Regions from separate parts of the Dongshaea marina genome, predicted to be linked through region 3. Evidence: predicted binding sites of a transcription regulator. Region 3 holds the regulator's gene; each other region holds the start of a gene.

Region 1 (9,739 bases), 600 kb from region 3:
TTGCTGCGGATCTGAATCGTATCCTGAGTCAGGATGCCATCCTCGACCTGTTGCAGGCTGGAGATTGAGGAGCCAGATTTTAGCAGAGCCTGCTTGAGAGCCAGGCGCATCGCCTGCTCCCGGGCAAACGCCTTATCACCATTGATGATGGGGGCTGAACCGACGCCCTGAAACCATGCGGCATAGGCTGATTGCATAAACATCAGCAGGAGCATAAGCAATAAGCATCTTTTTTGCATACAGTTAAACCAAGGTGTCAGCTATTTATTGGATATAAGCAGAATTTGTGCCTGCTCTAATGGTTTTAAATTCTCAAGAATTGGCCATGGTGACCGATAGAGAGATCAGATGGCCTGCCGGAGGTAATAAGATGAAGACCCTGAGCATCATGCTGATGTTGTTACTCGGGCTTAGTGCCTGTAGTAGTCAACCTGAACCCCCACCGGTCCAGCCCAAGCCGGTACCTCAGGAAGAGAAGGAAAGGATCCCCCCTCAAAGCGAAATTAATCAGGTTGTGTCTGATATGGCCGACCAATTGCTAGGGAATGATGTAAACAAGGAGAATCAATCGCCGATCGCCGTTGCTTCCTTTGTTGATCTGACGACCCTGAAGCGAACCAACAATCTGGGGCAGCAGTTGGCCGAGAGTTTTATCCACGAATTGCATCGCCGCGGATTGCCAGTGGTCGATTACAAGCTGACCGGTAACATCCGGATCACCCCCAAGGGAGACTTTGTATTGAGTCGAAACTGGAAAGACCTGGCCAAACGGTTACCCATCCGGCGGATCCTGACCGGTACCATGTCTCAAAGTGGTAATGGGATCCTGATCAATACCCGGATCATCGAGCTTGAGAGCAAGTTTGTAGATGCAACCGCTCAGGGATTTCTTCCCGATATGGTGTTGATCCCCTATGAGATGCGCGGTCGCTCCGTGACCACCTCAGGTGGTCACCTGAGTCGCGATGAGATGCGCTTTAATGGTAGCGGGCACAGTGTGGAGCTCACACATTAGGAGTAAACTATGTTTTACCGAGGGTGGCTGGTGGCGGGGGGGATCCTGCTTCTGAGTGGTTGCTCTTCATTGAGCGGGATTTTTTCATCGTCCGATCAACATAAGGCCTATGCTCCTGCAGAGCTTCCGGTGCTGACAGCTGTGGGTTACGCACCTATCCTGGAACAACCAGGCCCCTCCAAGACACAAAAGATGCTGCAGGCGATTCGGGCCTCTAAGCTTGATGCATATCGTGAACTGAGCGAACAGGTCTATGGCCAGAGGGTTCATGGTCAAACCCGCCTGGGCAACGTGGTTCAAAAAGATAGCCAGCTTCAGGCCTCGGTCGATGGCCTGGTGCGGGGAGCCAGGGTTGTGCAGAGCTATGCCCTGGACAATGTCTATGTCACTCGCCTGGAGCTCGATATGAAGCTTGTTCATCAGTTGACTCAGGGTGCTTTTGGTGGACGTTCATCCCAGGGAGCTGCGACAAGGCGCTTCTGAGTGGAGGTTATACGTACTGCAAGAATCCCGGGCACTCTGCCCGGGATTTTTTATGTCCCTGCTGTAGGAGTTCTTTAGGCGGCAGGAAACTGCCGCTATGGTTAGATGGGGGGGAATTACATCTATTGTGGTGTCTGGCTCAATCATGAGCGACACGCTGTGAATCCGGGCCTCTTCCATGAGACTCTTTTCCCGCTTAGCTCTTTGCTTCGTGTGCGTTACTCAGGTTGTAACTTACTTCCGGAGTCTCTATTGCCGTGCTGCCATCCCTGATAGCTCATTCCAGTTCGATGATGTTAAAACTTACTCATCTTAAATATCAGCAATAGATCTGAAATATGACCCAATAAAGACTGATATCACTAAATGGTGTGATTGCATCGTAAGCAGAGCATTTTCAGGAGATACTGGTTCACAGTTGAACCATCAATAGAGCCTATGAGGGGAGGGGAAAATATATTCGAGCTTGTAGGATTAGTTTAAGGCTCAGGCCTTGATCCCTTTGCCTGACAGGGTGCCACCCTGGGCTGTGCCTTTTTTGCTATAGGTCATGGTATCAGGGTGCTGCAGGCGGGTCAGGAGTTGTGACAGGCGGTTGGTGGTACTCAGGCTGCGTTCGATGATTTCGCCATTGACTGCATTCTCTTTCTGGCAATTTTCGAGCTGACGACGAACCTCTTCAAGCTCTTTGGCATGTTGCTCCTGGAGTGTTTCGAAGTCGGGATGAGTGGTGAGCTGTTGATCCAGCTCTGCAATCTTCACCAGCAGTAGCTGTTTTTGTTCGACGAGCTGTGAAAGAGGCTTGATTTGACGTTTTTCAAGAGCCAGGCGCTCCTGCGCCAACAGTTCCTGAAGCTGTTTGAGCTGATTGAGTTGCTGATTCAGAGTATCTAACCATTCGTTCATTTGGCTATTTTTTCTAATTCAGACTCAAGTGTAAACATTTTTTTAGCCACTTGTTCATGGTTAACCTGATAGCTTCCATCTGCGATGGCTGCTTTAAGCTCAGCGACACGCTCAGCACGGCTGCTATCTGAGGTGGCAAGCTGTTTCTCCAGCTCAGTGAGCTGCTGGGCCTGCTTGGTGAGAAGTACCGCATCAGGTTTAGCCTGTGAGGTGGCTTGTGGCTGTTGATCACCAGCAACTTGCGGATCAGACTTTTTATTCGCCTGGTCGATTCGCTGCTTAGCATCATGACCGATGTTATTGATATGAATAGACATCTTAACCATCCAACCTTAGGAAACCCATCTTTCTGTCCATTGTATCGGCAACTCCACATAATCCTTTAGTAAAAATTACGGGAAATGCTACTCATAGGGCAACTTCCACCCGAGCCACACCGGTGACTCTTGCTGTTATTTTACGCCCTGAGCGGATATTTTTCACGGAAACTGTTTGCCCGTAACGCGCATCTCCCAATGCGACTCCCGTGGTGCGCAGCATGATGGAGTCGCTTTTCGCAATAATATTCACCTTATCCTGTTTGCAAACTACGCAGATATTGTGTTGCAAAATGGGCATATTGATCCGGACATCCCGCTTGAGTCGGGTGCCGATGAGGCGCTTGGGATCCTGAAAACCGTTGTTGCGGATCACCAGGCGATCAAAGTAGGCGATCTTGAGATCGTTTTGGGTGATCCTTTGTCCCTTTCCCATATTGCGAACGGCAACAACCTGAGGCTGCTGATAGCTGACCCGAACCGGAACATAGATATTCCAGGCAGGATCGGAGCAGGTCACATGCACAGGAGTATTGCGCTTTATCTTTCCGTTGCCCGGTAATCTTAGCTTGAGAGGACCCTTGCAGACCGGAAGGTTAAGCCGACGGTCAACGCCTGTGACCTTGAGGTTGAGGCGGCTGTCGCTCGGAGCATTGATCTGCTGTTGCATAAATTGCTTTACCTCTGCCTCAATATGCTGATGAAACTCAGCAGCCTTGCCTTGTGAGGCAACCACTGCTAGTAACATGAGTATGAGATGGGTATTTCGCATTTGAACCTCTTTGTTCGGATTCAAAATGACGCTCTGTTTCAAACTTGTCTATGCTATACAAAGGACAAAGTTAAGATGAAACCGTGCCACTCGTTCCATGAGAGTGAGAAACGCAAGTTTCATGCCGGACTTTAAACTGGAGCACGCTATGGCAGGCATATTAGACTCGGTCAACCAAAGAACCCAGCTAGTCGGACAAAACCGGCTGGAACTTCTGCTTTTCAAACTGGCTGGTCGTCAAAGATTCGGCATCAATGTATTCAAGGTGAAGGAGGTCTTGCAGTGCCCCCCATTAACCAGCATGCCTAAGCTGCATCCCTGTATTCGCGGGGTGGCACACATTCGGGGGCAAACCATCTCGGTCATCGATTTTAGTATGGCGACCGGGGGACGGGCTATCGAAGATCCAACCAAGTGCTTCATCATCATCTCAGAATATAACCGTTCGATTCAGGGATTTTTGGTGGGTTCGGTGGAACGGATCATCAATATGAACTGGGAGGCGATCTTACCTCCTCCTGAAGGTGCCGGTCGTTTTAACTATATGACAGCGGTCACCGAAGTGGATGGTGAGCTGGTCGAGATCCTGGATGTTGAAAAAATTCTTCACGAGATTTCGCCGCTGGATATGGATGTCAGTGCAGAGGTTCTTGAAGAGAGCACAGGAAAGGATCTCAGTGAGTTGCCGATTCTGGTTGCGGATGACTCATCCGTTGCCCGCAAGCAGGTGCAGCGAGCCGTTCAGGCGATAGGAATGAGCTGTATTTTGGTTAAAGATGGTAAAGAGGCACTGGTTAAGCTCCAGGAGATGGCGGAAAACGGCCCGATCGAAGATCAGATCTCTTTGGTTATTTCAGATATCGAGATGCCGGAGATGGATGGCTATACATTAACCGCTGAAATCCGCAACGATCAACGCCTTAAGGGGCTGCATGTGATCCTGCATACCTCATTGAGCGGGATCTTTAATCAGGCAATGGTACAGAAAGTTGGGGCAAATAACTTTATTGCGAAGTTTAACCCGGACGAACTCGCTAAAGCGGTACAGGCTGCTTTATAGGTTATGGATAACGATAAAGATGGTACCTCATGAAAACGATACCTGACGATCTTTATAAGAAGTTCAGCGATTTTCTGGAACGTAAGAGCGGCATCGTACTCGGTGATAACAAGCAGTATCTGGTTAAGAGTCGCCTGACACCGCTGATGGCTAAATATGACAGTCCGGATCTGACCGATCTGATTAATCGCTCTATGCTGATGCGAGAGCGGGATCTGCAGATGTCGGTGATCGATGCGATGACCACCAATGAGACTCTGTGGTTCCGTGATGTCTATCCTTATCAGCTGTTAACAGACAGGCTGCTTCCTGATGTTGCTAAACCGGCTCGTAAGGTTAAGATCTGGTCTGCGGCCAGCTCATCAGGGCAGGAGCCCTACTCAATTGCGATGACGGTTCTGGAGCACCAGATCAAAAAGCCCGGGACTCTCTCCGGTGGCGCCGAGATCATAGGTACAGATATCTCGGTTGAGATGTTGGAGCATTGTCAGAAAGGTGAATATGACTCCCTGGCTCTGGCTCGGGGTTTGTCCCTTGATCGCAAACGTCAGTTTTTTGAGCCTTGTGATAACAACCGGATGCGGGTGGTGGACAGGGTCAAACAGCTGGTGACCTTCCGCTCCTTTAACTTGTTGGATAACTACAGTCTGCTGGGGAAATTTGACATCATCTTCTGTCGAAACGTGTTGATCTACTTTTCGGCTGATGTGAAATCCAAGATCCTCAACCAGTTTGCCAACAGTCTTAACCCCGGTGGCTACCTGATGCTAGGCGCCTCTGAATCACTTACCGGTCTTACTGAGCGTTTTGAGATGATTCGCTGTAACCCGGGGATCGTGTACCAGGTGAAAGACGCCAAGGGCTCTGTGTTTAATCGATAATCGGGTTCACTTCTTCAGAGCACTCCGGGTGGGTGCTCTTTTTTATTCCTTCCAACCCATAATCCCCAAATATCTGGAACATATTTTGCAAAAAAAATTCCAGGAGGCGCTTATGGCTATTTCATTCGATAAGGCACTTGGCATTCACCAATACACCCTTGAGGTACGCAATCGGCGTTCCGAAGTGTTATCGGGGAATATTGCCAATGCTGATACTCCGGGCTATAAGGCTCAGGATCTCGACTTTGAGGCCGCACTGGAGCATGCGAAGGGGATGCAGCAGTTTAATCTGTCGCGTACCCATGAGCAGCACATTCAGGGCTCAGCACAGATGGATGGCGATCTTAAATTCAGGATCCCGGAGCAGCCAGATACCGGGGATGGCAATACGGTGGATGTCCAGCGTGAGCGCACGGAGTTTTTTACCAACCACCTGCAGTACCAGAGCTCCCTGACTTTTCTTAACTCCAAGATCTCTGGTCTTCTCAAAGCGATTAAAGGAGGTCAGAGATGAGTCTTTTCAATGTCTTTGATATTGCCGGCTCTGCGATGAGTGCTCAGTCGGTGCGCCTCAATACCACCTCATCGAACCTTGCTAATGCAGAGAGTGTCAGCTCCAGTGTTGAGGAGACTTTTCGTGCCAGGCGGCCGGTCTTTGCCGCAGAGCTGCAAAAAGCGATGTTCGGTAGTAGCGATCAGGGGAGTAATGCCGTTGGGGTAGAGGTGTTGGGAATTGTAGAGAGTGATGCGCCACTGCGCGCAGAGTATAACCCCAATCACCCGATGGCAGATAAGGATGGTTATATCTACAAACCGAATGTCAATGTGGTGGAAGAGATGACCGATATGATTAGCGCCTCCCGCTCATATCAGACCAATGTACAGATTGCAGATTCCGCCAAGCAGATGTTGCTGCAGACACTGCGGATGGGGAAAGGTTAAGGGGAGATAGCAGATGACTCAAATTAGCAACAACCCTTATCTGGATGTCTTGCGTCAGACTGAGCAAGCCAATGCCCAGAAAGCCGAAGATCCGAACAATAAGCAGTTGGATCAGGAGGACTTTTTCAAGTTGCTGACCCAGGAGCTCTCCTATCAGGATCCTTTTAAACCGGTGGATAACACCCAGATGATTAGCCAGATGACCTCTTTCAGTACCCTGGAGGGGATCACTAAGATGACCGAAGAGATGGAGAGTCTCAACTCAGTGATGACCTCGGGCCAGGCTTTGCAGGTTTCAGGGCTGGTGGGTAAGAGTGTCCTGATCCCATCTAATACCTCACATATGCAGGAGGGGCAGGATATTTCGGGCAAGATCAATCTTCCACTGTCAGCCGGTAATGTATTGCTGCAAATTGAAGGGGCCAATGGTGAGCTATTGCGCTCTTATAATTTAGGCGATCAGGCGGCAGGAAATGTCAGCTTTAGCTGGGATGGCCAGGATCAAAGCGGCAACCCTTTGCCTGCTGGCATGTACAAAATCAAGGCCACTGGTCTTATTGAAGGTAATCGCGAGGAGTTGCCGGTTGCGACCTTTGCCCATGTGGATAGCGTGAGCCTCGGTCAGGGAATGAGCGATGTGGTACTTAACTTGCAGGGATTGGGTGGAATTAAGCTTAACGAAGTGATTGAAGTCGCTTCATAAGGTGTACAAAGGGGTAGCATCATGTCTTTTAATATCGCCCTCAGTGGGATCAATGCCGCTCAAAAAGATCTGGATACCACGGCAAACAACATCGCGAACGTGAATACCACAGGCTTTAAAGAGTCCCGTGCTGAATTTGCCGATGTGTATGCCTCCTCTATCTTCACCGCGGGTAAAACCAAGGTGGGGGATGGTGTGAGCACCTCAACCGTTGCCCAGCAGTTTCATCAGGGCTCGTTGCAGTTCACCAACAACCCGTTTGATCTGGCGATCACCGGCTCCGGTTTCTTTGTGACCTCCTCTGAGCCAACCTCTCTGGATTATACCTTTACCCGGGCGGGAGCCTTTAAGCTGGATAAAGACAACTATGTAGTGGACTCAAACAGTAACTTCTTAAGAGGTTTTCCGGTGAATACCGATGGAAGTTCATCTTCGGTAAGTCTCGGGACTTCGGGTACGGTGCAGGTACCAGAGACTGCCGGAGTGCCGGTCCAGACATCAATTCTCGACATTTCACTGAATTTGCCAGCAGCCGAAACAGCACTCACTGTTGCTAATTTTGATCCGGCCAATACCACCACCTATAACGCGGCAACCTCGATGACGGTTTATGATTCATTGGGTGAGGCCCATACTGTCACCATGTATTTCGTGAAACCCGCAGGGGCTCCTATACAGGAGCAAACCACTGGGGAGTTTTCGCCTTTGTTGATAATACGGCAGTGAATGTGGTTACGGATACAGGCGATAATACTCCAAATGCAGGCCAGTACCAGGTTGACTTTGAGACGGGGATGACGCTTCCATCTAGCGGGCGAACTCAGACTCCGGATGGTATCGCGGATGATTTGGATGACACCGGTGCGAATACCGATGCGGGAGACTTCGTAAGTATGACTGTAGGCACTCATAGAGGTGCAGTATTGACCTTTGATGCAAGTGGCTCCATGCTAACGAGTGGTGGCACCAGCCCTGCCACTATCACTCTTCAGTCTCTGGGGTCACCAGCTTAGGTGGCACAGCAGGAGCCGGGGTACTTGGGGCGGGAGCCGATGGTAGCCAGCAACTGACCCTGCGTTTTAGTACCACAGAGACCACCCAATTTGCCTCCGAATTTGAGGTGACCAACCTTGAGCAGAATGGACTGACGGTAGGGCGCTTAACCGGTGTCGATATCGGATCCGATGGTTTGGTGAAGGCGACCTACTCCAATGGTACATCTACTCCTCTGTCAAGAGTGGCCCTGGTGCGTTTTTCTAACGAGCAGGGGCTGAGACAAAACGGTGAAACCAGCTGGAAAGAGAGTCAGGACTCCGGGGTTGCCATCGCAGGTGAGGCGAACTCAGGAACCTTTGGTACCATCAACTCGGCGGCCCTTGAGCAGTCGAATGTAAACCTCACGGCTGAGCTGGTGGATCTCATCACCGCGCAGCGGAACTTCCAGGCCAACTCACGGGCCCTTGAAGTTAACAGTAGCCTCCAGCAAACAATCCTGCAGATCCGTTAACCTGAATATCCTCTTGAGCAAGGCGGCGATAGCCGCCTTGCTCATTTCTGGCACCCCCCTTGCATTTCTCCAGGTAGTCACCGAATTGACTGGAGTGTCGTATGGATCGCTTGTTGTATGTCTCCATGACGGGAGCCAAAGAGAATATGGTGAGCATGGCCAAGCGGGCCAATAACCTGGCCAATGCCAGCACCATAGGTTTTAAGAGCGACTTTCAACAGGCTCGTGCCATGCAAGCCTTTGGTGAAGGGCTGCCGACTCGGGTGTTCTCCATGACGGAGCGAGCGGCTACCAACTATGACCAGGGTTCTTACATCACCACAGGTAGGGAGCTGGATGTTGCGGTTAAGGGAGAGGGCTGGCTGGTAGTAAAGGACAGCAAGGGTGAAGAGGCCTTTACCCGGATGGGTAATCTCAGCATTTCTGTGACCGGAGAGCTACAAACCAGCACAGGATTAACCCTGGTCGATGTAGGGGGGAATCCGATTATCTTGCCGCAGATGGACAAAATCGTGATCAACAAAGATGGCACCATCCACGGCTTATTGGCGGGGGCGACCCCGGATATCCCTGAAGACTTTCAACAGTTAAAGCTGGTGAACCCGCAAATCCAGGATCTCTATAAAGGAAATGACGGGCTGTTTCGGCGCAAAGATGGAGAGGCGGAGGCGGTCTCTGCCGATGTACGCCTTGCCAATGGCAAGCTTGAATCGAGCAATGTGAATGTTGTGGCGGAGATGACCCACCTTATTCAGTTACAGCGTCAGTTTGAAACCCAGGTCAAGATGATGAAGACCGCAGAGGAAAATGATCAGGCTCAGGAGCGACTGCTCAGAATGAGATGATTTTAGGAGGCTAGTATGAATCCTGCATTATGGATCAGCAAAACGGGCCTCGATGCCCAACAGACCAACATTTCGGTGGTCTCCAATAACCTGGCGAATGCCAGTACCGTGGGGTATAAAAAATCCCGGGCCATCTTTGAGGATCTTCTTTATCAAAACATCAATCAACCGGGGGACGCTCCTCGGCGGATACCGAGCTACCTTCGGGTTTGATGCTGGGGGTGGGCTCCAAGGTGGTCGCCACCCAAAAAACCTTTAGCCAGGGTAATGTTCAAACCACAGATAACTCACTGGATATAATGATCAGT
Region 2 (9,739 bases), 2.1 Mb from region 3:
ACTTTTATCTGATATCAATGGTCTTCGCACCTGAAGCTGAACACCTGAAACGGAACAGCACGGGAAAGAATTAAACCATAATTGAACGCGAGTGTACTATATTTTCGTAACACTGCCCTAACCTAAGGTGCCATCCATAAAGGACCACAAGGCACCTCAGGCAATGAAAACTGTCGAGGATAATCGACCTCAACCAGATACAAGCCTCCCGGCTTTGCCGTCACACCAGCAGCTTCTCGATCTTTCGCCTCCAGTACATCCCTGACCCATTGTGGAGACTGCTCACCCATCCCGACCTGCAGCAGGGTCCCGGTAATATTGCGAACCATATGATGCAGGAAGGCATTCGCCTTAATATCCAATACAATATAGGGACCATGGCGCGTCACCGATAGTTCCATCACGTTGCGAAACGGTGTCCGGGATTGACACTGAACCGCACGAAACGAACTAAAATCATTTTCACCCAACAGATACTGGCCTGCCTTATGCATCAAATCAGCATCCAAAGGCAGATGATAGTGACTCACTCCTGAGTTCAATACTCCGGGACGGAACCTGTGGTTATAGATCACATAACGGTAGCGGCGGGCTGTTGCAGAAAACCGGGCGTGGAACTCTTCATCCACCACCTTGCACCAACGCACAGCAATATCTTTAGGCAGGTTGGAGTTGACCCCCAGCGTCCAGGCTGCATCTTTTCGAACCGACTCGGTATCAAAATGAATCACCTGGCCCGTGGCATGAACGCCGGCATCAGTTCTCCCGGCACATTGAACATCAACCCGATGGCAGGCTATTTTTGTTAACACCTGCTCCAACTCTTGCTGGACAGAAGCCACCTCTCGCTGACGTTGCCAGCCATAATAGTGAGTCCCATCGTACTCAATCCCAAGAGCTATTCGCATCAACCAACCCGTAAATCAAAACCAAAGCTGGTGATTATACGCAAAGCCTCCCCAACAAAAAAGCGGCGTGATAACACGCCGCTTAATTTCCTTAAGCAATAGCTTAATTAATATTCTTTAATAGTTTTAGTGCCGTCGCCTTCTGTGCGTTATCCCCTTTATCAAGGACCTCCTGAAGCAGCTCTTTTGCGCTCTCCTTATCATCAATCTCGAGATAAGCTCTGGCTAAATCCAGTTTCGCATCTGAGCCTCCCTCCTCATCATCTTCATCAGTCGATGCACCTTGGGCAGCTGGCGCTGGCACCTCCTCTTCGACTACAGCGGGTTGAGCTTCGGGTTCGAGTTCCGGCTCAGATTCCGGCTCGGGTTCCGGCTCGGGTTCCGGCTCAGGTTCCGGCTCAGGTTCCGGCTCAGGTTCCGGCTCAGGTTCCGGCTCAGGTTCCGGCTCAGTCTCAGGCTCGGGTTCCGGCTCAGGTTCCGGCTCGGGCTCCGGCTCGGGCTCCGGCTCGGGCTCCGGCCCAGGTTCCGGCTCAGGTTCCGGCTCAGGTTCTGGCTCGGGTTCCGGCTCAGGCTCTAGCTCAGGCTCGATTTCAGGTTCGGAGCCAGAGCCGGCAAGGAGCTCATCAAGCTCATCAAATTTCTGACTCTCTGCCTGATCACGCCCCGGTACTGACTGAGTTAACTCCTCAACAGCAACCGACTCATCAAATGCTGCGCCAAAATCGGACAGTGCTTTTGCACTCGGATCCTCAGACTCCACCAGTGCCTGCTCGGCCGAGGCGACATCCATCCCCTCAAACTGACTTAACTCTGAGTCGTCAAGCTCCCGAGGCTCTTCGTCAAGCTCTTCAGGCAGCTCCGCTTGTGGCTCGGCTATCTCTTCGGGAATGGCCTCAACTTCCTCTTCGGAAACCTCCTCCGGCAACTCAAATTCACTCAGGTCCACTTGTGGCTCTGCTATCTCTTCGGGGGTAGCCTCAACTTCCTCTTCGGAGACCTCCTCCGGAAGCTCAAGCTCGTCCAAGTCCACTTGTGGCTCGGCTATCTCTTCGGGGGTAGCCTCAACTTCCTCTTCGGAGACCTCCTCCGGAAGCTCAAGCTCGTCCAAGTCCACTTGTGGCTCGGCTATCTCTTCGGGGGCAGCCTCAACCTCCTCTTCGGGAACCTCTTCCGGCAACTCAAACTCACTCAGGTCCGTCTCGGGCTCTGCCGGCGCTTCGAGCTCCTCAATCGCTTCGTCCGCTTCCTCCGGAAGCTCAAACTCACTCAGGTCTGTCTCGGGCTCAGCCGGCGCTTCGAGCTCCTCAATCACTTGGTCCGCTTCCTCCGGAAGCTCAAACTCACTCAGGTCCGTCTCGGGCTCTGCCGGTGCTTCAGGCTCCTCAATCGCTTCATCTGCTTCCTCCGGAAGCTCAAACTCACTCAGGTCTGTCTCGGGCTCTGCCGGTGCTTCAGGCTCCTCAATCACTCGGTCCGCTTCTTCCGGAAGCTCAAATTCACTCAGATCCAGATCGGGCTCTGCCGGTGCTTCGGGCTCCTCAATCGCTTCGTCAGCTTCGTCCGGAAGCTCAAACTCACTCAGGTCCGTCTCGGGCTCTGCCGGTGCTTCAGGCTCCTCAATCGCTTCATCTGCTTCCTCCGGAAGCTCAAACTCACTCAGGTCTGTCTCGGGCTCTGCCGGTGCTTCAGGCTCCTCAATCACTTGGTCCGCTTCTTCCGGAAGCTCAAATTCACTCAGATCCAGATCGGGCTCTGCCGGTGCTTCGGGCTCCTCAATCGCTTCGTCAGCTTCGTCCGGAAGCTCAAACTCACTCAGGTCCGTCTCGGGCTCTGCCGGTGCTTCAGGCTCCTCAATCGCTTCATCTGCTTCCTCCGGAAGCTCAAACTCACTCAGGTCTGTCTCGGGCTCTGCCGGTGCTTCAGGCTCCTCAATCACTTGGTCTGCTTCTTCCGGAAGCTCAAATTCACTCAGATCCAGATCGGGCTCTGCCGGTGCTTCGGGCTCCTCAATCGCTTCGTCAGCTTCGTCCGGAAGCTCAAATTCACTCAAATCCAGATCGGGCTCTGATAATTCCTCAACTTCGGAGGTGAGATCGACCTCCAGATCCGGCTCTTCCAGATCACTTAAGTCGACCGCAGCCGACTCTTCAGGCTTTTCCGGCGAGTCATCCTCCACGTCAGGCTCTTCAAGCTCACTCAGATCAAGATCCCCGGCCGGTGGCACTTCATCCTCAGATGGTGATTCTAACTCAGCTTCGAGATCGCTTAAATCCAGCTCAGACTCCTCGGAACTCTCGACATCTGCAGACTCCTCTTCATCCCAACTAACCTCAAGCTCCTCCTGTTCATCCACCGAGGCGGCCGGGTCTTCGGTTTCTCCATCGAAAGAGACATCCGTTTGCTCAAGCTCAAAGTCCTCTTCGCTAAAACCATCCGGGACAGCCTTACTCTCGCCCTCAGGGGCATCAGATGGAACAAGATCCGGGGATTCAAGCTGCTCCGACTCATCTGTATCAGCAAAGACCTCCTCGGCCTCTTCCTCATCGGCAAAGACCTCTTCCGCTGGCTCAGCAGGTTCTTCAGGTAGCTCATCGTCCTGTGTCAAAGAGAGATCATCGTCAGCAGTAAGATCCGGAACTTCCCCATCATCAGCAAGCAAGCTGGAGAGTTCATCATTATCCTCATCCATCAACATGGTTGTGGATTCGGCCATATCCTTTTCCTGATTCTCAAGCTCTCGCTTGGCACGCATTCTGAGCCAGAAGCTCACAATCAGCAGCACGATCAGTACAGGGAAGACAATCAGTAACACCAGGTTCAACCAGGAGCCAGCAAAATCATCGAACCAGCCCTTTTCCTGTTGCTGCTGTTGCTGTTCAAGGAGCTGCTGTTGCTGCTGCACCAACTGGGCTTCTATCAATTGCAGCTGTTTCTTCAGCTCATCCTGCTCTCCAAGTTGACCCTTGAGGCGATCGATTTCAGCATTGAGTTTCTGGATTCGCAGCTTGAGGCGATGGTGCCCCTCCGCCATCATCTCGAGCTGCTGGTTAGATTCTTCAACCTGCCCCTTGAGCTCCTTCACCAATTTGGAATCGACCGCAGGCTTGGGAGGCTCCACAACTGCGGGGGCTGCTTCAGGGTCCACCTTGGTGGCTTCAGCCTCAGAGGCTGTCACCACCTTTGGTGCAGGCTTTACCTTAGTGGCTTGCACAGGTTCAGGTTTAGGTTCGGGCTTAGGATCAGGCTTTGGTTTTTCAGATACAGGTGCAGGCTTAGCTTTTGGCTGCTTTATGGGAGCATATTCAAATTTAGCCTGGCGCTCCTGCAGGAACCAGCTCCGCGCCGCTTTGCTATCAAGCCTGCTGATCTCAGCCCTAGATGGTAATTTCAGTGTACTGCCCAGTATCAGGTGGTTGATGTGGCCCTGCTCAAAGGCCTGAGGATTTTTATCGAAGATCCCCTGCATCACCTGATAAATGGTTACAGATGTGTCAGGACGAAAACGGGTCGCTAGTGACCAGAGGGTGTCCGTTTTTAGAATCGGCCCGTAGCTTTCGGGAAGAGAGGCCTGAGCCTTGTTCTGTTCAGCCAGCGGCAAAGCCTCGCCGGAAGGACCAACCAGCTCAACATAGAACTGATCACTTTGGTACTGATCATCCGATGCTGCACTGGCAGTCCCCTGTAAGAAGACCATCAGTAAACAGACAAGTACCAGCCATTTGTGTGTAGATCCCATAACCCTTCCTTCATTGAGCTGTCAGAGTCCTGATCCCGTGCCAACTTACCGACTTCCAATATGGGTTGGCTCAGCCCACAGCAAAAAACGCTGCTATCTTGCTAAAGTTTAGGAAAAAACTGATTTGATTTACATTTCTCCGCCCAAAAAATAGCAAGAGGCGCAAAGCGCCTCTTGTTTTAATGCCAATAATGTGCCACTTAGAGCTGTTCTGAACCGGGTCACCACTTCAGTGCGGTACTGCCCGAACAGGCCAGGTTCCTCTGAAATGATAATCGGCATTGGGAGCCCACATGCAAAGCCCGTGATTTGTTACAGTATTGACTCCATGGTTGGGAGACGACTCTAGTGCCAGTAATGCTTCACCAGCTCCTCGGCAATCTGAATGGCGTTGGTGGCCGCTCCTTTTCGGATATTATCCGCTACCACCCACAGGCTCAGGCCATTGGGATGAGAGATATCATCGCGGATCCGTCCCACAAAAACACTATCCTCACCGGCCGCATGGGTCACCTGGGTCGGATACTCTTGTGCATCTTCACACAGAGTCACTCCCGGGGCATCCCGCAGGACCGACTTGGCTTGCTCCGCATCAAAGGGGATCCGGGTCTCCAGGTGGATCGCCTCGGCGTGCCCATGAAATACCGGGATCCTGACGCAGGTTGGATTGACGCCGATCGAGGGATCGCCGAAGATCTTGTGAGTTTCCCACACCATTTTCATCTCCTCCTTGGTATAGCCGTTATCCAGGAAGCGATCGATGTGCGGCAGGGCATTAAAGGCGATCTGTTGCGCAAAGGTCTCACTTTTTACCGGTCTTGCGTTCAACAGAGCCGCGGTCTGAGATGCAAGCTCATCAACCCCGGATTGTCCGGCACCGGAGACCGACTGATAGGTTGCAACATTGATCCTCTCGATCCCAGCCTGATCAAAGATTGGCTTGAGAGCTACCAACATCTGGATGGTTGAACAGTTCGGATTGGCAATCACGCCCCGTTGACGGTACCCGGCAATGGCATCAGGATTCACCTCAGGAACCACCAGGGGAATATCCTCTTCATAGCGAAACTCTGAGGTGTTATCGATGACAACCGCTCCTGCATCCACAGCCTCTGGTACCCAGCGACGAGAGGCCTCACCCCCGGCGCTGAAAAAACATAGCTCAACATTGGACCAGTCAAAGCCCTCAACATCTAATACTTCCAGCTCCTCCCCCTGGAAAGTGATATTGGTTCCTGCACTTCTGGAGGAAGCCAGGGGGAAAAGCTCTGCCACCGGGAATTCCCGCTCCTCCAGAAGCTCAATCAGCATCCGCCCCACTGCACCACTGGCCCCCAATACCGCGACTCTGTAACTTTGTTGCACCTACCCACTCCTTTTTCGTTATAAATAAAAACCCAATTCTTGTAATTGAGCCCGTCTGTCATTCTCGACACCCTCAAGCCGTAATGAGGATAACTCCCGACGCACCGGATATGTTTTACGTAGCCGGTCAAACCCCCCGGGGTTTGCAACCTGAGCTCGAAACCTGGCGTCATCTTGTCGCACATCGTAAACCAGCTGCATCAACTTTTGCTGCTGCTCCGGACCTAGTACTCCCCGAACGCGGACCGTAGAGATCTCAGGCTCAGGCAATAACGGCTGCAAACTCAGCTCAGTGGGCATGCCCAGGCAATCGCACACCGCCCGATACAGGATCTCCGTACCCCGTGCTTTTCCTTCCAGACTATATCCGGCAATGTGTGGTGTTGCCAACTGAGTATGTGGAATTAGATCCTGCAGGATATCCGGCTCACTCTCCCAGACATCCATCACCAGGTTGAGGGGCTCCCCACCCATCTGACGCGCCAGTAAGGCCCGGTTATCCCATACCTCACCACGCGAGGAGTTCACCAAAATCTTTTTGCCGGTAAGCGAGTTGAGCTCACTTGCTCCCAACAGATGGAAAGTCCCATCTTGGGTTTCAGCAGGAGTGAGCGGCACGTGATAGCTGATAATATCCGCATCCCAGAGAAGTTGTTGATGGGAGATAAATGGCCCCGTATCACCGGCTCTGGCACGAGGAGGATCGCATAACAGTAGCTTCATCCCCAGCGCTGTGGCCTTGGAGGACAACTCACGACCAATATTGCCCACGCCCACTATCCCAAGGCTCAAATCTCTCAAATCAAGCTGCTGACGCTCGGCTACCACAAGCAGTGCGCTCAGCACATATTCAGCCACCGAGATCCGGTTACATCCGGGGGCACTTGAAAAGCGGATCCCCCGTTGTTTGAGATAATCCTGGTCCACATGATCGGTGCCTATGGTTGCAGTCCCGACAAACCTAAGGTGCTCAGCTTCGGCCAGCAACTCCTGATTGACCTGAGTCACCGAGCGAACCAGCAGGATATCGGCGTTTTTCAGCTGCCGCGCAGCTAACTCACGCCCGTTCACCCGCTCAATTGACCCCATATGAGCGAAGAACTGCTCGGCATAGGGAATATTTTCATCAATCACAAAATGCATACGACTCCTCAACAGCCCGGGACAAGGCGATAAACACGGATCCAGAGCTCATACTATCAAAACAAAGGCTTATCCTGAAAATGGCTAATCCGTCCCAACTATGGCATCCTTGCCACATGATTGTTTAGCCAATACCAAGGACAGATGTTTTACATTAAAAAACAGCTCATCACCCTGGTGATCCTGCTTATAGTGATCAGTATCAGCTTTATCTCCGAGCATCTGGGAGTACGCTGGTACCCCATGCTGGATCTTCATTCATCCTTTGCTTCCATCCTATATGGGCTGACGCTGTCGGTCAGCAGCAAAGGCTTGATTGTCACTTTGATTGTGCTGTTATTGATCAGCGCAGGCTCACGCCCTTTCTGCCTTAATCGCCTGGTGATCCTGGTTGGCTGCCTGCTGGTTGCTCTGGCCGTCGCCTGGGGAACCAAGACGGTGGTAAAACATGTGACTCAGGAAAGTCGCCCCTACCTTGAGCAGTTAGCGGCCGAAGGGAAAATCCCCTCAACCGACAGTTTCTATCAGCTCAAAGAGGCAGATAGAGGCCAGCTGATCAAATCACTGAAGCTTCCCGACACCCCGGCCTGGCTGCAGCAACACCTGACCAAAGAGGTGAACTACTCCTTCCCCTCAGGCCACTCGATTGCAGCAATCACCCTGGTAATGTTCTTTATGCCGATCTGGTTTTCGATGCGCCGCCCCGGCTGGCTGGTCGGCTTACTGGTGCTATGGGGCGTCGGGGTCTGTTATTCCCGACTGTTATTGGGTCTGCACTGGCCAGGAGATGTCCTTGCCAGTAGCATTTTTGGCTCAGTGTTTGGTCTGGCGATGGCGAATATCTTTCTGCTCTACCAACGAAGCCGCTCCAGTAACCGCCCCGGGCGGCGGATCTTCTCGAGCCGTAAAGGGTTGTTTGACTAAGAATCTGCGGAGGAGGGAGCCACCTCCTCCCTCACCCTAACTCTTTCTTCTCCAAACCAGGCTTCTACTTTTTGTCCTTCGGACGAGTTGTTTGTGGCTGTGACACATTGTCGGGAGGCGCCCGACAGCGCCCTACTTTTGTATCGCCAAAAGTAGGCAAAATCTCGCTCAGCACTACGAGTCCCTCCGTAGAGCTTCGCAGCTCGGCGTCCTGCCTCTAACACATAAAAAGCCCAAATTACCTCAGTAGCTGAATCGAAGAAAGGAAGTTATGCCCCTCGTGAGCGAGATCCGGGGCGCCCCGGGAGATGCTCGTCGCTAACAACATCCATGTTTATCGCGGCATTCACACCTCCCTGTGTATCAGAAGTGCGGGCATCTTTGCCATATAGGGATATATTAATGCCGTGGAAGACAGGGCGTAGTTGCATAGCAACGTAGCGAGAGGCAGGATGCCGAACTGGGGAGGGCTTTCAGGATGATAGCCGCCTGAGAACGGCCTTGCCTGCTGCCGGTCAGCACCGGCATCTGCAGCATAGCTGCAAATCAGCCATCCGCAGGAAAAAACAGGTTCAGTTTGATCTGCTGTCAGCTATTTGTGCCTGCGGCACAGGTGTCGGGAGGCGCCCGACAGCGCCCTACTTTTGTATCGTCAAAAGTAGGCAAAATCTCGCTCCGCGCTACGAGTCCCTCCGTAGAGCTTCGCAACTCGGCGTCCTGCCTCTAAAACATAAAAGGCCATGATTGACTCTGTAGCTGAACCGAAGAGAGGAAGTTATGCCCCTCGTGAGCGAGCGCCGAGGCGAACCGTAGAGGATTGGAGTTGAGCAACAGAAGTTGCGAAAGCGTAGCCAGACCATGGGTGTAACCTCTCCCTGAGAGGTGTAACGAGAGGCAGGATGTCGAACTGGAAAGGAATATCATGGATGATATTCGGTCTGTCTACATGGTACTTCAATTATCAGAAGAGCAGAGGGTTAATCGAGGGGGCACCAGGGGATTGCACGCCGCTAACAACATCCATGTTTAACGCGACATTCACACCTCCCTGTGTATCAGGGGAAGGGCGTTCCCAGCCATACAGGATGTATCAATGCCGTGGCAGGTAGGGCGTAATTGCATAGCAATGAAGCGAGAGGCAGGATGCCGAACTGGGGAGGGCTATCAGGATGATAGCCGCCTGAGAACGGCCTTTGCCTGCCACCGGTCAGCACCGGTACTTGCAGCGAAGCTGCAGATTAGCTGTACGTAGCAAAAACTCCGGAATGCCCCATAAAAAAGCGGAGCTCAGTGAGCTCCGCTTTTTAACTCTGTTGAAGACGTCAGTTAGCCTTTGTACTTACTAAAGACCAGAGTTGCATTGGTGCCACCAAAGCCGAAGCTATTGGTCATCACATGCTCAAGATCGACCGTCTTAGTCTCGGTGACCACAGGGATACCTGCCGCCCCTTCATCCAGGGTCTCGATGTTGATGCTTGGTGCGATGAAGCCATGCTCCATCATCAGCAGGGTGTAGATAGACTCATGAACGCCAGCCGCACCCAGTGAGTGTCCGGTCATCGCCTTGGTTGCCGAGATATCAGGAACCTGGTCACCGAAGACATTTTTGATCGCTCTAAGCTCGACCGTATCGCCCGCAGGAGTCGAGGTACCATGAGTGTTA
Region 3 (9,739 bases):
CTATCGGGAGCTTCCCCTGGTGGTTCTGACCAGCCTTCTGGGCTATTGGGTGCTCAGAGACAACTACCTGAGCCGCCCGGAGGGCTGGACCCTGATGGCCCTGTTCTTTGGGGTGATGCTGTTTCTGGTCTGGTACTCGCTGCGTACTCCCCCGGAGCAGGATCCGATCATCCATGAAACCGAGGAGGAGGTGCCTGCCGGAGTACCAACCCTCAAGGCCCTGCTGTGGCTGGTTGTCGGGATTATTGTCCTGCCCCTGAGTGCCAACCTGCTGGTCGATTCAGCCACAGATATCGCCCGCTACTTCGGGATCAGCGACCTGGTCATAGGGCTCACCATAGTAGCCATAGGCACCAGTCTTCCGGAGCTTGCCGCCTGTGTGATCAGCATTCTCAGAAAAGAGGATGACCTGGCACTGGGGAATATTATTGGCTCCAACATCTTCAACATCCTGGCGGTGATGTCCCTGCCGGGAATTATAAGGCCGGACTCTGTCGACCCTCATGCGACCAGCCGTGACCTGCCTTATATGATATTTGTCAGTGGCTTACTCTTCCTGATGGCTATCAGCTTCAGGGGGCAGCGGCGGATCAACCGCTGGGAAGGAATGCTTCTGTTACTCTCTTTTGTCGCCTATCAGTGGATTCTCTTCTATAATCGCCCAGGCTAATTTTCTGTCGGTCGCGAATTTTATGAAACAAGCTATCAACTTCTGTGAAACTGCCCGCCGAGTCATTGATATTGAAAAGGCGGCAATAGAACACCTTTACAGCTCCATCAATGGGGACTTTTCCAAGGCCTGTGAACTGCTGCTGCAGTGCCAGGGTAAGGTGGTCGTGACCGGCATGGGAAAGTCGGGACACATAGCACGCAAGATTGCAGCCTCCCTGGCCAGTACCGGAACCCCCTCCTTCTTCATGCACCCGGGGGAAGCCAGCCATGGCGATCTAGGAATGATCTCCCCCCAGGATGTGGTGATCGCTCTGTCCTACTCAGGCGAAAGCAATGAGATCCTGGCTCTGCTGCCGGTGATCAAGCGTTGGAACGTCCCTCTCGTCTGTATCACCGGCAATCCAGAGTCCACCATGGCCCAGGAAGCTCACATTCACCTCAACGCCAGCGTGGAGAAAGAGGCCTGTCCACTGGGGCTGGCGCCCACCGCCAGTACCACGGTGGCCCTGGTGCTCGGCGATGCCCTGGCCGTTACCCTGCTAGAGGCTCGGGGCTTTAGAGAGGCTGATTTTGCCCTCTCTCATCCCGGCGGCGCCCTGGGACGACGCCTGCTGATCCGGGTCAGTGATATCATGCATCAGGGAGCAGAGATCCCATGTGTGCCACTGCATGCCAGCATCACCGAGACCCTGCTGGAGATGAGTGGCAAGGGGCTGGGAATGGTCTGTATTCTCAACCCGGATGGAACCCTGGCCGGACTCTACACCGATGGGGATCTCAGACGCACCCTCAATCAGGAACATGATCTCCACTCCACCCAGATCCGCGAAGTGATGACCCCAGGTTGTATCACCATCTGTGATAACCTGTTAGCAGCCGAAGCGGTGAAGCTGATGGAAGAGAAGAAAATCAATGGACTCATTGTGGTTGATCCAGACCACAAGCCGGTCGGTATCTTTAATATGCTGGATCTGGTTAAGGCGAGGGTAATGTAATGACTATGGTAAACACCATCTATGGCCCTGTCCCCCAACAGGTCATCGACAAGGCTCAACCGATCAAACTGCTGATCTGTGATGTGGATGGTGTCCTGTCTGATGGCTCCATCTACCTGGGCAACCAGGGTGAAGAGTTCAAGGCATTTAATGTCAAAGATGGCTTCGGGATGCAGGCCCTGCGCAATGCCGGGGTTGAGATCGCGATCATCACCGGGCGAAGCTCACAGATTGTCAGTGATCGCATGGCTTCGCTTGGCATCACCCAGGTCTGGCAGGGAGTAAAAGACAAGCTTGAGCGCTTTGAATATCTGCTCAATGAGCTGGAACTTTCGGCCCGGGAAGTGGCCTACATTGGAGATGATCTGGTGGATCTGCCAGTCATGGAGCAGTGTGGCCTGAGCGTGGCCGTCGCCGATGCTCATCCCCTGCTGCAGCCAAAAGCTGACTGGATCACCCAAACCGATGGAGGACGAGGAGCGGTGCGTGAGTTATCCGATCTACTGCTGTTTGCCCAGGGCAAGCTAGAGCAGGCAACAGGGCTAAGCCTATGATAAGCAAGCAAACCCTGTTATGGATCCTGCTATGTGCTGTCGCACTGGGATGCTGGCGCTATTTTACCCCGGCCCAAAAGCAGGTTGCCGAAATCCAGGTCGAGAGTAAGCTGCCAGATTCAGAGGCGAAAGATATCCTCACCACTGAATATGGGAAGAATGGGCTGATCAACAAGACATTCTTTGCGAGCGAGGCGAAGTACTACCAGTCTCAGAGCCGCAGTGACTTTGTCCAGCCCAAGATCACCATGTTTGATGCAACCGGCAAGCCTCAATGGTCGCTCAAGTCTAAGCAGGGAACCCTGATCCAGGATGTCAGTGCCCATATGCAGGGAGATGTGGTCGGCAAAAGCCTGCAACCAAACAACTATCTCAAACGTCTCAACACAGATGAAGCAACCCTGGATCTTAAAACCAACATAGTGACAGGGGATAAGCCGGTCGTCATCTATGGCCAGGATGTCACGACCCGCGGGGTTGGCTTCGTCGGTAACCTAAACAAGAAAACACTCAAGATTCTGGATGACGCACATGCAATCTATACGACTCCGAACCGCTAGCCTGCTGCTGATGCTGCTGGCTCTACCAGCACTGGCCAAGCAGTCCGATTTTCAAAAACCTGTGGATGTGGTCTCCAAAACCCAGTTTGGCGATATGACTGCGGGCACCCTGACCTTCAGCGGCAATGTGGTGATCCGTCAGGGCACCATCTTAGTTCACGCAGATAAGGTGATCGCGGTGCGCGATAAAGAGGGTCAGATCAAGACCATTACCGCCTATGGCAAGCCTGCTACTTTTCATCAGCTGATGGATGATGGAAGACCGGTCGACGGCCGGGCCGATACCCTGCTCTATCAGGTATCCAAACAGCTGGTGACCCTGACCGGAGAGGCTCAGGTCAAACAGCTGGAAAGTGAAGTCACCGGCAACGTAATTACCTATCAGATGGATAAACAGCAGATCAACGCCCAAAGCAAGGGCAAACAAGATCGCGTCCATACGGTGTTTATTCCGAATCAGTTCAAAAAATCCGATACCAAGCAAAGCAACAAATGAGGTCACTATGGCGCTGTTAACCGCATCAGGTCTGCAAAAGAGTTACAAGGGTCGGATGGTTGTTCAGGATGTGAGCCTTTCGGTTGCAACCGGGCAAATTGTCGGCCTGCTGGGTCCTAACGGAGCCGGGAAGACCACCTCGTTTTACATGATCGTCGGCCTGGTACAGCGGGATAACGGCAGCATCTGCATCGACGAACTGGATGTCTCGACCGAGCCAATGCATATCCGTGCCCGCCAGGGGATCGGCTACCTACCTCAGGAAGCCTCAATCTTTCGCCGCCTGAGTGTTGAACAAAATCTGATGGCTGTTTTAGAGACTCGTCGGGATCTCGATCATGGAACGAGACAGCAAAAGATGGAACAGCTACTTGAAGAGTTCAATATTACCCATATTCGCGGTAGTCTAGGAATGAGCCTCTCCGGAGGTGAGCGCCGCCGGGTTGAGATCGCAAGAGCCCTGGCTGCAGAGCCAAAATTTATCTTGCTCGATGAGCCCTTTGCCGGGGTAGATCCGATATCTGTGTTGGATATCAAAAAAATAATTGAGCATTTACGGGACCGGGGGCTTGGGATCCTCATTACTGACCACAATGTAAGAGAGACACTGGATGTTTGTGAAAAGGCTTACATTGTCAGCCATGGTAAGCTGATAGCGGAGGGTACACCTCAGGAAGTGCTGGCAAACCAACAGGTCAAGCAGGTCTACCTGGGAGATCAATTCAGTCTATAGTAAAAGCAAGGGCGCAGACCCGGGCTGAAAGCGGATCAGAAAGCCATAACAATAAGGAAGCACAGTCCTAAATGAAGCCATCACTGCAGTTAAGAATTGGTCAGCAGCTGACCATGACTCCACAACTTCAACAAGCGATCCGGCTGTTACAGCTCTCAACACTCGATCTGCAGCAAGAGATCCAGGAAGCGCTCGATAGCAACCCCCTGCTGGAAAACGAAGAGAGCCAGGAGCAGGATGCAGATCAAGCCCGTGAAGAGTCCCTTTCTGCAGACACCGAGACTGAGCACCAAAGCGAGCTGGAGATCAAAGAAGCATTGGATCAGGAGCAGCTCTCTGACGACTTGCCTGTAGATACCACCTGGGAAGAAGCCTACAGCGCCGGAGCAAACACCCCGGCCGTCTCGATTCGCGATGATGAACGAGACTCCATGTTCCAGGGGGAAACCACCCAGAGCCTGCAGGAGCACCTGCTCTGGCAGGCCAGGATGACCCCTTTCACCGATGAGGAATCCGCCATTGCGCTGGCGATCATCGATGGCATCGATGAATCCGGCTACCTCAAGCAGGAGCTGGAGGATATCCAGGAAGCGGTCAGCAGTCCCAATGAGGAAGAGCCGATCTCCATCGAGGAGATCATAACGGTCCTCAAGCGAATTCAGCACTTCGATCCCGTCGGAGTCGCGGCTCGCTCGGTTCAGGAGTGCCTGCAGATCCAGCTCAACAACTATGACTCTTCGACCCCCTGGCTGGAGCAAGCCAAACAGGTGGTCGAGCAGCACATGGATCTGCTGGGCCAAAGAGATTTTCGCCAGCTACAGCGCAAGATGCGCCTTAAGGAAGAGGAGCTGCGCGATGTCCTGGATCTGATCCAGCATCTTGAGCCCCGCCCCGGTAACCGGATCGTCTCCAGTGCATCGGCCTATGTGATTCCGGATGTCTCTGTGATCAAGCGCGGTGAGCGCTGGGTGGTAGAGCTTAATCCCGACGCTGTACCCAAACTAAGGGTCAACGAGCAGTATGCGGCCATGGTGCGATCTGCCAGTTCCCAGGCCGATAGCAAGTTTATTCGCTCTCACCTTCAGGATGCCAAATGGCTGATCAAAAGCCTGGAGAGCCGCAACGAAACCCTGCTCAAGGTCGCCCGCTGTATTGTGAACTATCAGCAGCAATTCTTTGAGCATGGGGAAGAGGCGATGAAACCCATGGTACTCAATGATGTGGCTGAGGCTGTCGAGATGCATGAGTCCACCATCTCCAGAGTGACCACCCAAAAATTTATGCATACCCCACGGGGTGTGTTTGAGCTTAAGTATTTTTTCTCCAGTCACGTCAGTACCGAGAGTGGCGGAGAATGTTCATCAACCGCAATTCGTGCATTGATCAAAAAACTGGTCGCTGCAGAAAATCCAGCCAAGCCGCTGAGTGATAGCAAAATTGCCAAGCTGCTGGCTGAACAAGAGATCAAGGTGGCAAGACGCACGATTGCCAAATATCGGGAATCTCTGGCGATACCACCTTCTAACCAACGAAAACGCCTGGTGTAAGCATCAGAAACAAAAGGAAGACGTTTATGCAGATTAATCTGACTGGTCACCACGTAGAAGTTACCCCTGCACTCAGGGACTATGTTGAAAACAAATTCACCAAGCTGGAGCGCCGCTTCGACCACATCAATCAGGTACATGTGGTTCTCAACGTAGAAAAACTCGATCAGATCGCTGAAGCCAATCTTCATGTTAATGGCGGCGAGATCTTTGCCAATGCCTGTCACCAGGACATGTATGCCGCTATTGATGGCCTGATCGATAAGCTGGATCGGCAGATCATCAAACACAAAGAGAAGATGTCTCACAAATAACATCATGAATCTTATTGAGCTACTCACACGGGACTGCACGCAAAGTGCTGTCCCGTGCCGCAGTAAAAAGCACGCTTTTGAAATCATCAGTGAGCTGGCGGCCGAGAATCTGGATCGTCCCGCTCTACCGATACTCGAAGCCCTGCTAAACCGGGAGAATATTGGTAGCACGGCGATTGGTCAGGGGATCGCCATTCCTCATGGCCGACTCGCCGATCTGGAGCAAGCGACCGCGGTGCTGATCACCTTGCAGGAGCCTCTGGATTTTGATGCTCTGGATGGTCAGCCTGTCGACCTGCTATTTGCCCTGCTGGTTCCTGAAGATCAATGTCAACTACACCTGAAAACCCTGTCACTCATCGCCAAGACTCTTAATCAAAGATCCTTTAGCCAGAAACTCAGAAACGCCAAAGATAGCGAGGAGCTTTATGAGCTCATCACTTCAGCGTGAGGCCATTATGAAACTAGTCACCGTCAGCGGTCGCTCCGGATCAGGAAAAACCGTTGCCCTGAGAGTTTTAGAAGATCTTGGGTACTACTGCGTCGATAACCTTCCCGTAGTCCTGCTGCCCGAGCTCCTCAATACCCTGCGGGGGAAATACCAACAGGTTGCCGTCAGTGTCGATGTCCGCAACATGCCAGCAGAGCCCGAGCAGCTGCTCACCGATCTGCAGACCATCCGCAGTGAACCTGGTATTGATGTGACCGGACTCTATCTGGATGCCACCGATGACAAGCTGGTCCAGCGCTTTAGTGAGACCCGCCGCTTACATCCCCTCTCAAGGGGTGATATGTCACTGGATGAGGCGATCATCGAAGAGAGCCGACTGCTGGCCCCTCTGGCCTCCAGTGCCGATCTTAGAATCGATACCAGTGCCCTGAGTATTCACCAGCTCAGTGAGCTGATCTGTGAGCGGATCCTCGGCAAGAAAGAGAAAGAGTTGATCCTGGTATTTGAGTCCTTTGGCTTTAAACACGGCATCCCCAATGATGCCGACTATGTGTTTGATGCCCGTTTTCTACCCAATCCCTACTGGATACCCGAGCTCAAACCCTACAGTGGTCAGGATGAGCCGGTGAAGCAGTACCTTGCCAGCCAGCCCGATGTGATGAAGTATATGCTGCAAATCCAAAATTTTTTGTGCAGCTGGCTGCCGCAGCTTGAGCGCAATAACCGCAGCTATGTCACAGTGGCGATCGGCTGTACCGGTGGGCGCCACCGCTCGGTATTCATCGCCGAATACCTGATGAATCGCTTTAAGCAGATGGGGAAAAATGTCCGGCTGCGCCATCGCACCATCGACAAGGTCAATGAAAAAGGTAAGCACTAGGGCCATCATCCGAAATCGCCTGGGTCTTCACGCCCGGGCCGCTATAAAACTGGTTGAATTGTGCGATCAGTTTGATGCAAAGATCACCCTGAGTAACGATCAGCAGTGTGTCGAGGCCAATACTGTGATGGGACTATTGATGCTGGAGCTCGCCCAGGGCCAGACACTGAAGATTACAGTGAAAGGCCCGGATGCAGACCAGGCCCTTGAGGCAATAAAAGCCCTGGTTGAAAGTGGCTTCGAAGAGCCGGAGTAATCTCAGCTGATCGGCTTGTTCCGATAGTCTGTGAGCCCCTTGCGCCACGCAGCAAGTCCGATCCTCTTCCATGAGGCTCCTTTGCAGCTCAACGATACCCATCCATGGGCATCCTCCCAGTTCGGCATCCTGCCTCTCGTTCCATTGCTAAGAGGCAATTCCACCCTGCTTCGCGCGCGTTGCTTTGGGAGCTACTTCCCTTTGTATGCTCGAAGCCAGCGGCTACCATCCTGGTAGCCTCTTCCAGTTCGCAGTCCATTGCTCTCGCTACGTTGCTAAGCAACTACGCCCATGCTAGCAACGAGCTAAATGACCCATAGATTATCCCGATTGGAGTGAGAGGAACTCTGATCACCTAATCATCGGGATTGGTATTACCCCCGATAAACCTCTGAGCGCGCTCAGCGGATAATCTCCCTCTCTGACTATGCCCTGATTTCCTGCATAAAAAAGATTGAGAAGGTTCTGGATGACACCTACCCTTGTTGTAGGTCCAGAGTATAAGGAGATAAACAGATGACCCCGATCCCCCTGAAGCAGAAGCTAACCCGGAAACCTCTCAACAAAGCAACTGTACGGCCACCAGCAGCTCATTCTCCATAGAAGATATCATGGGGGAGGCCTGGAGGATGACCAAGGGATTTAAAGGCGTTTACTGGCTGGCTATCATTGTCTATACCCTGATCTTTACGGCTCTTTCCTTTGTAGCCAGCTTCCTGAGTGAGTTTCTGAACATCAGCTCCATGCCATCTTTGATGTTGGAGCAGGTAATTTTTATGCTTGTTATCACCCCAATGCAAGTTGGGCTGATGTTTATCGGAATCCATCGTGCCCGGGAAGAAAAAGCATCCGTCAGAACCCTGTTTGCTTATTTTAATAAGATCCTGCCACTGTTTGGCATGCTGATCCTGATGTATATCCTGCTGGCGCTTGGCTTTGTGGTGTTAATCCTTCCCTTTATCTATCTGTTTGTCGCCTATATGTTTGCCATGTATGTGATGATCGATAAAAGAGTCGGGATTTGGCAGGCGATGGAGCTTTCGCGAAAAACCATTACCAGGCGCTGGTTTACCGTCTTCGCTACGATGCATATTTTGATGTTTATCAATATCATAGCGACGATATTCCTACTGATTGGCCTGATCTGGTCTGTCCCTTTCTCCGCCCTGGTGATGGGGGTGCTGTATCGTAATCTCTTCGGGTTAGCCGCAAAGCCTGCACAGCCCATGACAAGCTCGGGGCCACAAGACGATCTGGAGGCTTAAGGGATCAAAAAAGGGGATGACTACATCCCCTTTCTCTATTCTTTGAGATCCGCCTTAATGTCCGGCGATCTTCATCTTTTCCAGCAGAATAGAGCCGGTTTTCAGAGTCGCTCGCTCATCCTGATCCGTGCCTATGGCGCGGATATCCTGGAACATCTCTTTGAGATTTCCGGCAATGGTGATCTCCTGCACCGGGAAGGCGATTTCACCATTTTCCACCCAGAAACCGGCCGCACCACGGGAGTAGTCACCGGTCACACCGTTCACCCCCTGCCCCATCAGCTCGGTCACCAGCAGACCGGTTCCAAGCTCTCTAAGCATTGCGGTGAAATCCTGACCCGTCGAGCTGACCTGCCAGTTATAGATACCACCGGCATGACCCGTGGTCTGCATCCCTAGGCGCCGCGCCGAGTAGCTGGTCAGGAGGTAGCTCTCAAGGCAGCCCCCCTTAATAATCTGCCGCTTCTCGGTGAGAACCCCTTCACTATCAAAAGGTGTACTGGCCAGGGCTCCCTTGATATGGGGATCTTCGGTGATATTGAGCCAGTCGGGAAAGATCTGTTTACCCAGACTATCGAGCAAAAAAGAAGATTTGCGATACAGGCTGCTGCCACTGATGGCTCCCACCAGATGACCAAACAGGCCGGATGCCACATCGGCACGAAACAGAACAGGTACGCTCTGAGTCTCTATCTTGCGGGCCCCAAGGCGTGATGCGGTACGCTCGACAGCCTCATCGGCGATCCGCTGCGGTGTCCACAACTTATTGAGATCGCGAGCCACCGAATAACTGTAGTCGCGCTGCATCTGCCCCCCGGACTCACCGATCAGCACACAGCTCAGAGAGTGGCGGCTCCCCACATAACTATCGATAAAGCCGTGGCTGTTTCCATAGACCTTGATCCCGGTATGACTGTTAAATGAAGCTCCATCACTCTTGGCTACCCTTGGATCCTGACTCAGGGCCAGCCGCTCACACTCAGCAGCCAGCTCGATTCCCTGCTCGGGCTCCAAAG

The links. The regulator sigma-54, encoded in region 3, starts transcription at its own class of promoters, with help from an activator protein. The targets are predictions, from matches to a motif close to TGGCACNGTTTTNGCTT.
Region 1: the regulator sigma-54 is predicted to act here: its motif matches at 5,509-5,525, upstream of flgB (flagellar basal body rod protein FlgB).
Region 2: the regulator sigma-54 is predicted to act here: its motif matches at 4,827-4,843, upstream of DB847_RS15545 (FimV/HubP family polar landmark protein).

The regions. Positions count from the first base shown of each region.
Region 1 covers NZ_CP028897.1:973,371-983,109, forward strand. The annotation lists gene DB847_RS04825 (flagellar assembly protein T N-terminal domain-containing protein) at 1-203, opposite strand, end outside; gene DB847_RS04830 (FlgO family outer membrane protein) at 326-1,015, shown strand; gene DB847_RS04835 (LPP20 family lipoprotein) at 1,025-1,498, shown strand; gene flgN (flagellar protein FlgN) at 1,985-2,404, opposite strand; gene flgM (flagellar biosynthesis anti-sigma factor FlgM) at 2,401-2,721, opposite strand; gene flgA (flagellar basal body P-ring formation chaperone FlgA) at 2,813-3,493, opposite strand; gene DB847_RS04855 (chemotaxis protein CheV) at 3,642-4,553, shown strand; gene DB847_RS04860 (CheR family methyltransferase) at 4,583-5,434, shown strand; gene flgB (flagellar basal body rod protein FlgB) at 5,547-5,948, shown strand; gene flgC (flagellar basal body rod protein FlgC) at 5,945-6,376, shown strand; gene DB847_RS04875 (flagellar hook assembly protein FlgD) at 6,390-7,079, shown strand; gene DB847_RS24765 (flagellar hook-basal body complex protein) at 7,101-7,805, shown strand; gene DB847_RS24770 (hypothetical protein) at 7,808-8,092, shown strand; partial or broken gene DB847_RS24775 (flagellar hook-basal body complex protein) at 8,143-8,469, shown strand; gene DB847_RS26550 (flagellar basal body rod C-terminal domain-containing protein) at 8,491-8,586, shown strand; gene DB847_RS04885 (flagellar basal body rod protein FlgF) at 8,688-9,431, shown strand; partial or broken gene flgG (flagellar basal-body rod protein FlgG) at 9,447-9,739, shown strand, end outside.
Region 2 covers NZ_CP028897.1:3,311,471-3,321,209, forward strand. The annotation lists gene truA (tRNA pseudouridine(38-40) synthase TruA) at 123-908, opposite strand; gene DB847_RS15545 (FimV/HubP family polar landmark protein) at 1,012-4,644, opposite strand; gene DB847_RS15550 (aspartate-semialdehyde dehydrogenase) at 4,990-6,009, opposite strand; gene DB847_RS15555 (4-phosphoerythronate dehydrogenase) at 6,028-7,152, opposite strand; gene DB847_RS15560 (phosphatase PAP2 family protein) at 7,297-8,076, shown strand; gene fabB (beta-ketoacyl-ACP synthase I) at 9,403-9,739, opposite strand, start outside.
Region 3 covers NZ_CP028897.1:376,337-386,075, reverse strand. The annotation lists gene DB847_RS02005 (calcium/sodium antiporter) at 1-670, shown strand, start outside; gene DB847_RS02000 (KpsF/GutQ family sugar-phosphate isomerase) at 693-1,667, shown strand; gene kdsC (3-deoxy-manno-octulosonate-8-phosphatase KdsC) at 1,667-2,221, shown strand; gene lptC (LPS export ABC transporter periplasmic protein LptC) at 2,218-2,781, shown strand; gene lptA (lipopolysaccharide transport periplasmic protein LptA) at 2,753-3,277, shown strand; gene lptB (LPS export ABC transporter ATP-binding protein) at 3,285-4,010, shown strand; gene DB847_RS01975 (RNA polymerase factor sigma-54) at 4,082-5,557, shown strand; gene hpf (ribosome hibernation promoting factor) at 5,584-5,871, shown strand; gene ptsN (PTS IIA-like nitrogen regulatory protein PtsN) at 5,876-6,322, shown strand; gene rapZ (RNase adapter RapZ) at 6,330-7,202, shown strand; gene DB847_RS01955 (HPr family phosphocarrier protein) at 7,183-7,458, shown strand; gene DB847_RS01950 (hypothetical protein) at 8,088-8,723, shown strand; gene pmbA (metalloprotease PmbA) at 8,778-9,739, opposite strand, start outside.